DNA from 3 places in the Pseudomonas sp. Pso3 genome. Region 3 is predicted to be linked to each of the others. Evidence: predicted binding sites of a transcription regulator. Region 3 holds the regulator's gene; each other region holds the start of a gene.

The links. Region 3 encodes sigma-54, which starts transcription at its own class of promoters, with help from an activator protein. Its sites were predicted from a motif close to ANTGGCATNNANNTTGCTNT; they were not measured.
Region 1: a site for sigma-54 is predicted at 1,255-1,274, ahead of flgB (flagellar basal body rod protein FlgB). Genes of this name have one in related genera too.
Region 2: a site for sigma-54 is predicted at 1,775-1,794, ahead of ACZ5R1_RS08405 (circularly permuted type 2 ATP-grasp protein). Genes of this name have one in related genera too.

Annotation. Positions count from the first base shown of each region.
Region 1 is NZ_AP043687.1:1,561,119-1,564,391, reverse strand. It holds gene flgD (flagellar hook assembly protein FlgD) at 1-346, opposite strand, end outside; gene flgC (flagellar basal body rod protein FlgC) at 359-796, opposite strand; gene flgB (flagellar basal body rod protein FlgB) at 799-1,221, opposite strand; gene cheR (protein-glutamate O-methyltransferase CheR) at 1,444-2,271, opposite strand; gene ACZ5R1_RS07340 (chemotaxis protein CheV) at 2,314-3,246, opposite strand.
Region 2 is NZ_AP043687.1:1,782,131-1,785,403, forward strand. It holds gene ACZ5R1_RS08390 (PLD nuclease N-terminal domain-containing protein) at 1-172, shown strand, start outside; gene speE (polyamine aminopropyltransferase) at 269-1,120, shown strand; gene ACZ5R1_RS08400 (ribonuclease E inhibitor RraB) at 1,225-1,566, shown strand; gene ACZ5R1_RS08405 (circularly permuted type 2 ATP-grasp protein) at 1,824-3,233, shown strand.
Region 3 is NZ_AP043687.1:3,561,871-3,565,143, reverse strand. It holds gene rapZ (RNase adapter RapZ) at 1-50, opposite strand, end outside; gene ptsN (PTS IIA-like nitrogen regulatory protein PtsN) at 52-516, opposite strand; gene hpf (ribosome hibernation-promoting factor, HPF/YfiA family) at 535-843, opposite strand; gene ACZ5R1_RS16855 (RNA polymerase factor sigma-54) at 933-2,432, opposite strand; gene lptB (LPS export ABC transporter ATP-binding protein) at 2,535-3,263, opposite strand; gene lptA (lipopolysaccharide transport periplasmic protein LptA) at 3,260-3,273, opposite strand, start outside.

The DNA.
Region 1 (3,273 bases), 2.0 Mb from region 3:
CCTGGTCGCTGTCGACGATCACCTTGCGGCCAACCAGGGTGGACGCCTGCAACGCCTGGGAAGACTGGCTGCCGGAAAGGATCGAGCTGACGCTGGTGTTGAGGTTGGTGATGCCTTCGACGGTACTGAATTGCGCCAGCTGCGCGATGAATTCGCCATTGCCCTGGGGCTCCAGCGGATTCTGGTTGTTCATCTGGGCGACCATCAGCTTGAGGAACTCGTCCTTGCCGAGCTGGCTGGTCTTCTTGGTCTCGCTGCCGCTGCTGTCACCCGTGGCACTCGTCTTGTTGACGGAGTACTTGTCGAGCACCGACTGAGCGGTTGAATTGGTCGTGCTTATGGCCATGGCGCCGATTCCTTACTGACCGAGGGTCAGTACCTTCTGCATCATCTGTTTGGCGGTATTCATCATTTCCGCATTGGTCTGGAAGGCGCGACTGGCCGAAATCATGTCGGCCATCTCCTCCACCACGTTCACGTTGGGGTAGTAGACGTAGCCGTCCTTGTCCGCCATCGGGTGGTTGGGCTCATAGCGCTTCTGTACCTCGCTCTGGTCCTCGACGATGCCCTTGACCTCCACCCCGACTCCGGCCTGGCCCTGATCATCGAACAGCGACGCGCCGCCCTGGGCCTCGTTGAGCTGGGCGGCGAACACCGGGTGCCGCGCCTTGTAGGTCTGGTCGACGCTGGAAGACACGGAATCGGCGTTGGCCATGTTGCTGGCCACGGTATTGAGGCGAACGTTCTGGGCGCTCATCCCGCTGCCGGCGATGTTGAACAGCGAACTCAGGGACATGGCTATTCTCCGCGCAGGGCCGACATCAGCCCCTTGAACTTGCTATTGAGCAGGGTGAAACTGGCCTGGAAATTCATCGCGTTCTCGGCGTAGTTGGCCTGCTCGACCTGCGCATCCACGGTGTTCTGGTCCACCGAGGGCTGAGTGGGGATGCGATATTTCAACGCCGAGTCGCCCATGCCCATGTCGAAGCCTTCGGCAGCGATATGGCGGCTGTTGGTGGTTTCCAGCTGATAGTGGCCGGAGGCCCCCGGTGCGCTCTTGGCCGCCTGCTCCGCCATCACGGCGCTGAAATCCAGATCCCGTGCCTTGTAGCCCGGGGTGTCGGCATTGGCGATGTTGTTGCCCAACACCTCGGCACGCTGCGAACGGAAGTTCAGCGCCTGCTCGTGCAACCCGAGTGCTTTGTCGAAACTAATGCTCATGTCGAGAGACCTTTGACGTGGCTTGCAAGCGATTTAGCAAGGCCCGTGCCAGTCTCCAGCATCCATCTAAATCAAGGGCTTAGCGCAGGGTGGCAGTCAGAACGACGGCAAGCGGCAAGGTTTTTCCGCCGTCCTTGCCGGGCCCCGAGGCCGGGGCGGCAAAACTTTGGCGCAAAAGAAAGGGCAGACCTGGGTCTGCCCTTGGGGTGTCCATCGACCGGCCTACTTGGCCTTGTAGATGATGCCCGGATTGCACTGCACCATCTGATAGAGATCCGGCAGGCCATTGAGGGCCTCGGAGGCGCCCAGGAACAGATAGCCACCCGGCTTGAGGGTGCCGTGGATGCGCGTGAGGATGTCCTTCTTCACCTCGGCGGAAAAGTAGATCAGCACGTTGCGGCAGAACACCATGTCGAACTTGCCGAGGCTGGCATAGCTGTCCAGCAAATTCAGCGCACGGAATTCGATGCGGCTACGAATCGCCGGCTTGACCGCCCAGCGCCCCGGCTGCTGCACGTCGAAGTAGCGCTGCAGGCGCTCCGGGGACAGCCCCCGACCGATCGCCAGCGAATCGTATTCGCCGGACTTGGCCGCGGTGAGAATGGCGCCGGACAGGTCGGTCGCCACGATCTGCATGCCGCCACGCCCCTGCCCTGCCGCACTGCGCTCGAATTCGTCCATGGTCATGGACAGCGAATAGGGTTCCTGACCCGAGGAGCAGGCCGCCGACCAGACCCGCAGGCGCTGGCCGAAGGTGTTCTTGGTCAACTCCGGCAAGAGGCGGTTCTTAAGCACCTCGAAGGGATAGGTGTCGCGAAACCACAGGGTTTCGTTGGTCGTCATCGCATCGATGACCTTTTCCCGCAACCCGCCACGGGGCTGCATCTGGATGCGCTGCACCAACTCCGACAACGTCTTGATCCCTTCGGTCTCCATCAGCTTGTTGAGCCGACTGGAGACGAGGTACTGCTTGTTGTCACCGAGCAGGATCCCGCTGGATTTCTCGAGGAAATCACGAAAAAGCACAAAATCCGCGTTGACTGCTGACACTGCCGCTCCGCCTTCTGGATACCGGGATAGAGACGCCTTCACCTAGTGACTGTCGACCGCGTTGATGCGCTCGGCTACCCGGGAGGCAAGATCATCGGGGCGGAACTTGGCCAGGAAGTCGTCCGCACCGACCTTCTTGACCATCGCCTGGTTGAAGACGCCGGACAAGGAGGTATGCAGCAGTATATGCACTTTCTGCATCCGCGAATCATGACGGATTTCCGCCGTCAGGGTGTAGCCATCCATTTCCGGCATCTCGATGTCGGAAATAATCATCAGCAATTCCTCTTCCGGGCGCTTGCCTTCGGCCACCATGGCCTGGAGGTAATTCAGGGCCTGGCGGCCGTCGTTGAGGGAGATGACCTCTACCCCGACGGTTTCCAGGCAGCGACTCACCTGCTTGCGGGCCACCGAGGAGTCGTCGACGATCAGGACGCGCTTGGTGACGGCCTTGGCCTGTACCACTTCGCTGATGACGCCGGCCGACACGGTTTCGACGGACGGTGCGACTTCGGACAGGATCTTTTCCACGTCGATGATCTCGACGAGCTGGTTGTCGACCCGGGTGACGGCGGTCAGGTAGTGATCACGACCGGTGCCCTTGGGCGGCGGGTTGATGCCTTCCCAGTTCATGTTGACGATCCGCTCCACCGAGCGCACCAGGAAGCCCTGCACCTTGGTGTTGTACTCGGTGATGATCACGAAGCAGTTGTTGATGTCTTCCAGCCCACGACGACCGGTGGCCATGGCCAGGTCGATGATGGGAAAGGTGCCGCCGCGAATGCTGGCCACGCCCCGTACCACCGGACTCGATTTCGGCATCACGGTGAGTTTGGGGCACTGCAGCACCTCCTTCACCTTGAAGACGTTGATGCCATAGAGCTGCGAGCCGTCCAGGCGGAACAGCAGCAGTTCCAGACGGTTCTGGCCCACCAGTTGGGTACGTTGGTTGACTGCGTCCAATACACCAGCCATTTGGCGACTCCTCTCGTTGCCACGGAC
Region 2 (3,273 bases), 1.8 Mb from region 3:
CCTGCTCGACATCTGGGCCATCGTCAACGTCATCCGCAGTGACAGCACCAGCAACGCCAAGATCGGCTGGACCGTGCTCATCATCGTGCTGCCGGTGATCGGCCTGATCGCCTGGGCGGCCGCCGGCCCGCGCGGCAATCGCTCGGCCACCGCGCCCACCCACAAGGGTTAGCCAGCACAACACTGGAGCCTGTCACATCCAGCTCTTACAATGCCCGGCTTTTGGCCGGGCATTGCTCGTCTCGGCCTGCCACCTGCGGAGATCGACATGAGCGACTACCTGGAAACCCTCTACGACGGCTATGGCCAGCGCTTCACCGTCGAGCGCATGCTGCACGAGGTGCGCACCGAGCATCAGCACCTGGTGATCTTCCAGAACGCCGTGCTGGGCAAGGTCATGGCCCTGGATGGCGTGATCCAGACCACCGAGGCCGACGAATTCATCTATCACGAGATGCTCACCCACGTGCCCCTGCTGGCCCATCCGGCGCCCAAGCGGGTGCTCATCATCGGCGGCGGTGACGGCGGCATCCTGCGCGAAGTGGCCAAGCACCAGGGGGTCGAGCACATCACCATGGTCGAGATCGACGGTTCGGTGGTGGAGATGTGCAAGGAGCACTTCCCCGGCCATTCCGCGGGTGCCTTCGAGGATCCGCGGCTGAATCTGGTAATCGACGACGGCATGAACTTCGTCGCCAACACCACCGAGCGCTACGACGTCATCATCTCCGACTCGACCGATCCCATCGGCCCGGCCGAGGTGCTGTTCTCGGAAAACTTCTACCAGGCCTGCCATCGCTGCCTGAACGAGGGCGGCGTGATGGTGGCCCAGAACGGTACCCCCTTCCTGCAACTGGACGAGGTCAGGACCACCGCCGGCCGGATGTCCGGGCTGTTCGCCGACTGGCACTTTTATCTGTCAGCGGTGCCTACCTACATAGGGGGCGTCATGACCCTCGCCTGGGGCAGCAAGGACGTGACCTTGCGTCGGCAAGATGCCGAAACCCTGGCGCAGCGCTACAGTGATACAGGCATCCAGACCCGTTACTACACCCCGGAGCTGCATGCTGCTGCCTTTGCTCTACCTCGATACGTGCTGGAGGCCATCGGCAAGGCGTAAGCCCTGGCGGTCGCGGCACCGTTCGAGTTTTCAGCCGCGACTCGCCGGACGTCGGTAGCGACGCTTCGGCGAGAAGATCATCCGAACCAGAGGAGGGTTGTCCTATGTCCTTGTCGTTTGCCGATGATGTGAGCTTGAACCTGCTGCAGCGGATGAAGGAGGGCGGCTTCGATTTCGCCCGCTTCCATCCAATCGACTTCTTCGCCATCTTCGCCGATGAAGGCAAGGCCCGCATCGCTGCGGACCAGTTTCACGGCGAGTCCCTCAATGCCCAGGTGATGCCGCACGAAGAGGGGGGTTGGCATCTGCAGGTCAGCAAAGTGATGTTCGCCACCCACGCCACCATCGACGATTTCGAAAGCGATCTGGAAGCGGTGGTGGTGCCCCTGGGCGGCCAGCTCGACGGCTGGGGCGTGACCCAGGAAGTCAGCCGCAGCTCTGCCTGATCCAAGCCCTGCCGAGGCGGCATCCCGCCGGGGATGCCCGTCTCACCCCCTGAAATCACCCCGCCGCTCAATCATCGCACTTTCCGCCCGCCGCACCGTCTTAGGCTCATGACGGAAACGTTGCGGTGCATGCGCACGCTTACGTGCCTGGCTTTGGTGCACCGCGCGACCCGATGCCGCGCAAGAGCTTGATCTACAAGCCTCTTGCGCTGGCACGCGGCTTGCGAAGCTGCACCGTGGGTGACAAGGAGATCGGCATGAGCCGCCAACTGTATAACGAGATGTATGACGTCCAGGCGCAATGCCGACCGCACTATGGTCGCTATGCGCAATGGCTGAGCGAGACACCCCCGGAACTCCTGGCCCAGCGGCGGCGTGAAGCCGACCTGCTGTTTCATCGCGCCGGTATCACCTTCACCCTCTATGGCGACGAGCAGGGCACGGAGCGCCTGATTCCCTTCGATGCGCTACCGCGGGCCATTCCCGCCAGCGAATGGCAGATCATCGAGCGCGGCTGCATCCAGCGCGTCCAGGCGCTGAATCTCTTTCTCCACGACCTCTATCACGACCAGCGCATCATCAAGGCCGGGGTCATTCCCGCCGAGCAGGTGCTGGCCAACGACCAGTACCAGCTGGCGATGCAGGGGCTGGACCTGCCCAACGGCATCTATGCCCATATCGCCGGGGTCGACCTGGTGCGCGATGGCGACGGTGCCTACTACGTGCTGGAAGACAACCTGCGCACCCCCAGCGGGGTGTCCTACATGCTCGAGAACCGCAAGATGATGATGCGGCTGTTTCCCGAGCTGTTCACCCTGGAGCGCATCGCGCCCATCGACCACTATCCGAATCTGCTGCTCGACACCCTGCGCAGTTCCACCCCGGTCAACAACCCCACGGTGGCGGTCCTCACCCCGGGTCGCTTCAACAGCGCCTACTTCGAGCATGCCTTCCTGGCCCGGGAGATGGGCGTGGAGCTGGTGGAGGGCGCCGATCTGCTGGTACGCGACGAACAGGTGTTCATGCGCACCACCTCGGGCTTCCAGAAGGTCGACGTCATCTATCGCCGCCTCGACGACGCCTTCCTCGATCCCCTGGCCTTCAATCCGGATTCCCTGCTTGGCGTCCCTGGCCTGCTGGCGGCCTATCGCGCCGGCAACGTCATCCTGGCCAATGCCATCGGCACCGGAGTGGCCGACGACAAGTCGATCTATCCCTATGTCCCGGAGATGATCCGCTTCTATCTCAGCGAAGAGCCGATCCTCTACAACGTGCCCACCTGGCAGTGCCGCAAGCCGGACGAACTGTCCCATGTGCTGGCCAACCTGCCCGAGCTGGTGGTCAAGGAAGTCCATGGCTCCGGCGGCTACGGCATGCTGGTCGGCCCCACCGCCAGCAGCATGGAGATCGAAGCCTTCCGCGCCCGGCTCAAGGCCAATCCCAGCGCCTACATCGCCCAGCCGACCCTGTCGCTATCCACCTGCCCGACCTTCGTCGAGAACGGCATCGCGCCGCGGCACATCGACCTGCGGCCCTTCGTGCTGTCCGGTCGCAAGACGCGCCTGGTGCCCGGTGGCCTGACCCGGGTCGCCCTGCGCGAAGGTTCGCTGGTGGTGAATTCCTCCCAGGGCGGTGGCACCAAGGACACCTGGGTGGTGCAGGACTAGATCGCCACAGAACAGTGGCCGCCCCGGCGGCCTCGCAAGG
Region 3 (3,273 bases):
GCCGTACTCTTGCCCGACCCGGAACGTCCGCTCACGATGATGAGGTGCATGTCAGTGTCCGCTCTGGGCCTCGACGACGATCTGATAGAGCGCCTGGCTATCCTTGGCCTTGCGCAGCCGCTCGCGGATGTCGGCGCGATCCAGGATGCCGGCGATCTGGCGCAGCAGGGTGAGGTGCTGTTCGGTGGCGGCTTCCGGGACCAGCAGGACGAACACCAGGTCTACCGGCGCGCCGTCGAGGGAATCGAAGTCCACTGGTTGCTGCAGGTGGAAGAGCACGCACAGCGGTTGCTGCAGACCCGCCAGGCGGCAGTGGGGAATGGCGATGCCATTGCCGAAACCGGTGGAGCCCAGACGCTCGCGCGCCATCAGGCATTCGTGGATGTGTGCGGCATCGTGGCCGGGCAGTTCCTGCGCGGCCAGCTCGGCGATGCGTTCCAGTACAGCGGCTTTGCTGCCGCCCGGCGCACCCGTCTGGGTGCGGCCGGGGGTCAGGATATTTTCGAGTCTGATCATAAAGCGGCGATCGAAACCTCAGCGGACGCCGACGCCCTGCTGGCGTTCGATCGATTTTTCCTTGTGTTTAATCAGTTGGCGGTCGAGCTTGTCGGCCAGGAGATCGATGGCGGCATACATGTCGTCGTGCTCGGCATTGGCGACCACGGCGGCGCCGGCGACGTGCAGGGTGGCTTCGGCTTTCTGCTTGAGCTTGTCCACTTCCAGGATCACCTGGACGTTGGTAATACGGTCGAAGTGCCGTTCGAGGCGGGCGAGTTTCTCGCCGATGTAGTCACGCAGGGCTTCTGTCACTTCAAGCTGATGGCCACTGATGTTGACTTGCATACCGCTTCTCCTTATTGCCGGGCTACGATCGGCGAAGCTGCTCGCCGACATGACAAGGGTCGATCGAGGCACGGTCACATCAGGACGCGTCAGATGAGACGCTTGCGTTCGCTGGACGGAGCGATACCCAGGGATTCCCGATACTTAGCCACCGTGCGACGAGCGACTTGTATACCTTGCGATTCCAGTAAACCAGCGATCTTGCTGTCACTCAACGGCTTTTTCGCGTTTTCCGCCGCCACCAATTTCTTGATGATCGCGCGGATCGCAGTGGAGGAACATTCGCCCCCCTCGGCGGTGCTGACGTGGCTGGAGAAGAAGTACTTGAGTTCGTAGATGCCACGCGGGGTGTGCATGAACTTCTGGGTGGTCACCCGGGAGATGGTCGACTCGTGCATGCCCACCGCCTCGGCGATGTCGTGCAGGACCAGCGGCTTCATGGCCTCTTCACCGTATTCGAGAAAGCCCCGCTGGTGCTCGACGATCTGGGTCGCCACCTTCATCAGGGTCTCGTTGCGACTCTGCAGGCTCTTGATGAACCAGCGCGCTTCCTGCAGCTGGTTGCGCATGTAGGTGTTGTCGGCGCTGCTATCGGCGCGCTTGACGAAGCCGGCGTACTGGGGATTGACCCGTAGGCGCGGCACGGCTTCCTGGTTGAGCTCCACCAGCCAGCGCTCGTTGTGCTTGCGCACGATGACGTCCGGCACCACGTATTCGGCCTCGCCGGACTCGATCTGCGAGCCGGGGCGCGGGTGCAGGGTCTGGATCAGTTCGATGACGGGCTTGAGTTCGTCTTCCTTGATCTTCATGCGGCGCATCAACTGCGCATAGTCGCGACTGCCGAGCAGATCCAGGTAGTCGCCCACCAGGCGCTTGGCCTCGCCGAGCAGGGGGAGGCTGGCCGGCAGCTGGGCCAGCTGGATCAGCAGGCACTCGCGCAGATTGCGCGCGGCGACGCCGGCCGGCTCGAATTGCTGGACGCGTCGAAGCACCACCTCGACTTCGTCGAGATCGACTTCCAGTTCGGGATCGAGAGAGGCATGGATGTCTTCCAGGCTTTCCTGCAGATAGCCATCGGTGTCGATGCCGTCGATGATCGCCAGGGCGATCAGGCGGTCGAGATCCGACATGGGCGCCAGGTTGAGCTGCCAGAGCAGGTGGGTCTGCAGGCTTTCGCCGGCCGAGGTGCGGGTGGTGAAGTCCCACTCGTCGTCGTCGTTGCTGGGCAGGCTGCTGGCGCTGGTCTGGTAGATGTCTTCCCAGGCGGTATCCACCGGCAGCTCACTGTCGCTGGGGATGCGTTCGCTCCACTCGGACTCGTCGGCCATCTCGTTGGTGGCGACCGAGGTTTCCTTGAAGTTGATTTCGGTACCGCCGGGATTCGCCAGCTCGTCGCCTTCGCCCGAGGCGTCGCTCTGGTCGAAGTCTTCACCTTCTTCCTGGCGTTCCAGCATCGGATTGGATTCCAGGGCTTCCTGGATCTCCTGCTGCAGGTCGAGCGTCGAGAGCTGGAGCAGACGTATGGCTTGTTGCAGCTGCGGCGTCATCGTCAGCTGCTGGCCCATCTTGAGGACTAGCGATGGTTTCATGGCTGCGGAAATACACCTTGTCTACCGACGCGAACAGCGCCACCGAACCTCGCGAACCCTGCGAGCGTTAGCAAATTATATGCCTTGTTTCCCCGGGTTTGCCTAGAGGCGGAATTCGTGGCCCAGATAGACTTCCTTCACCAGCTCGTTGGCGAGGACTTCCTCGGCGGTACCCTCGGCGATGAGCTGGCCATCGTTGACGATATAGGCCGTCTCGCAGATGGTCAGGGTTTCCCGGACATTGTGGTCGGTGATGAGGACACCGATGCCCTTGGCCTTGAGGTGACGAATGATCTGCTTGATGTCGCCCACGGAGATGGGGTCCACGCCGGCGAAGGGTTCGTCCAGCAGGATGAACTTGGGCGCGGTGGCCAGGGCGCGGGCGATCTCGACACGGCGCCGCTCGCCACCCGACAGGCTCATGCCGCGGTTGTCGCGGATGTGGGTGATGTGGAATTCCTGCAGCAGGCTCTCCAGTTCGCGTAGGCGGCCGGCCTTGTCCAGGTCCTTGCGGGTTTCCAGGATGCCGAGGATGTTGTCGGCCACGGTCAGCTTGCGAAAGATCGAGGCTTCCTGGGGCAGGTAGCCGATCCCGGCACGGGCACGGCCATGCATGGGCAGGGCGGTGACGTCCTGGTCGTCGATCAGCACGCGACCCTGATCGGCCTTGACCAGGCCGACGATCATGTAGAAGCAGGTGGTCTTGCCGGCGCCGTTCGGACCGAGCAGGCCGACGATCTGCCCGCTGTCGATGCTGACGCTGACGTCGCGAACGACCTGACGACCCTTGTAGCTCTTGGCCAGATGCTGGGCTTTGAGCGTAACCGTCATTGTCCCTGCC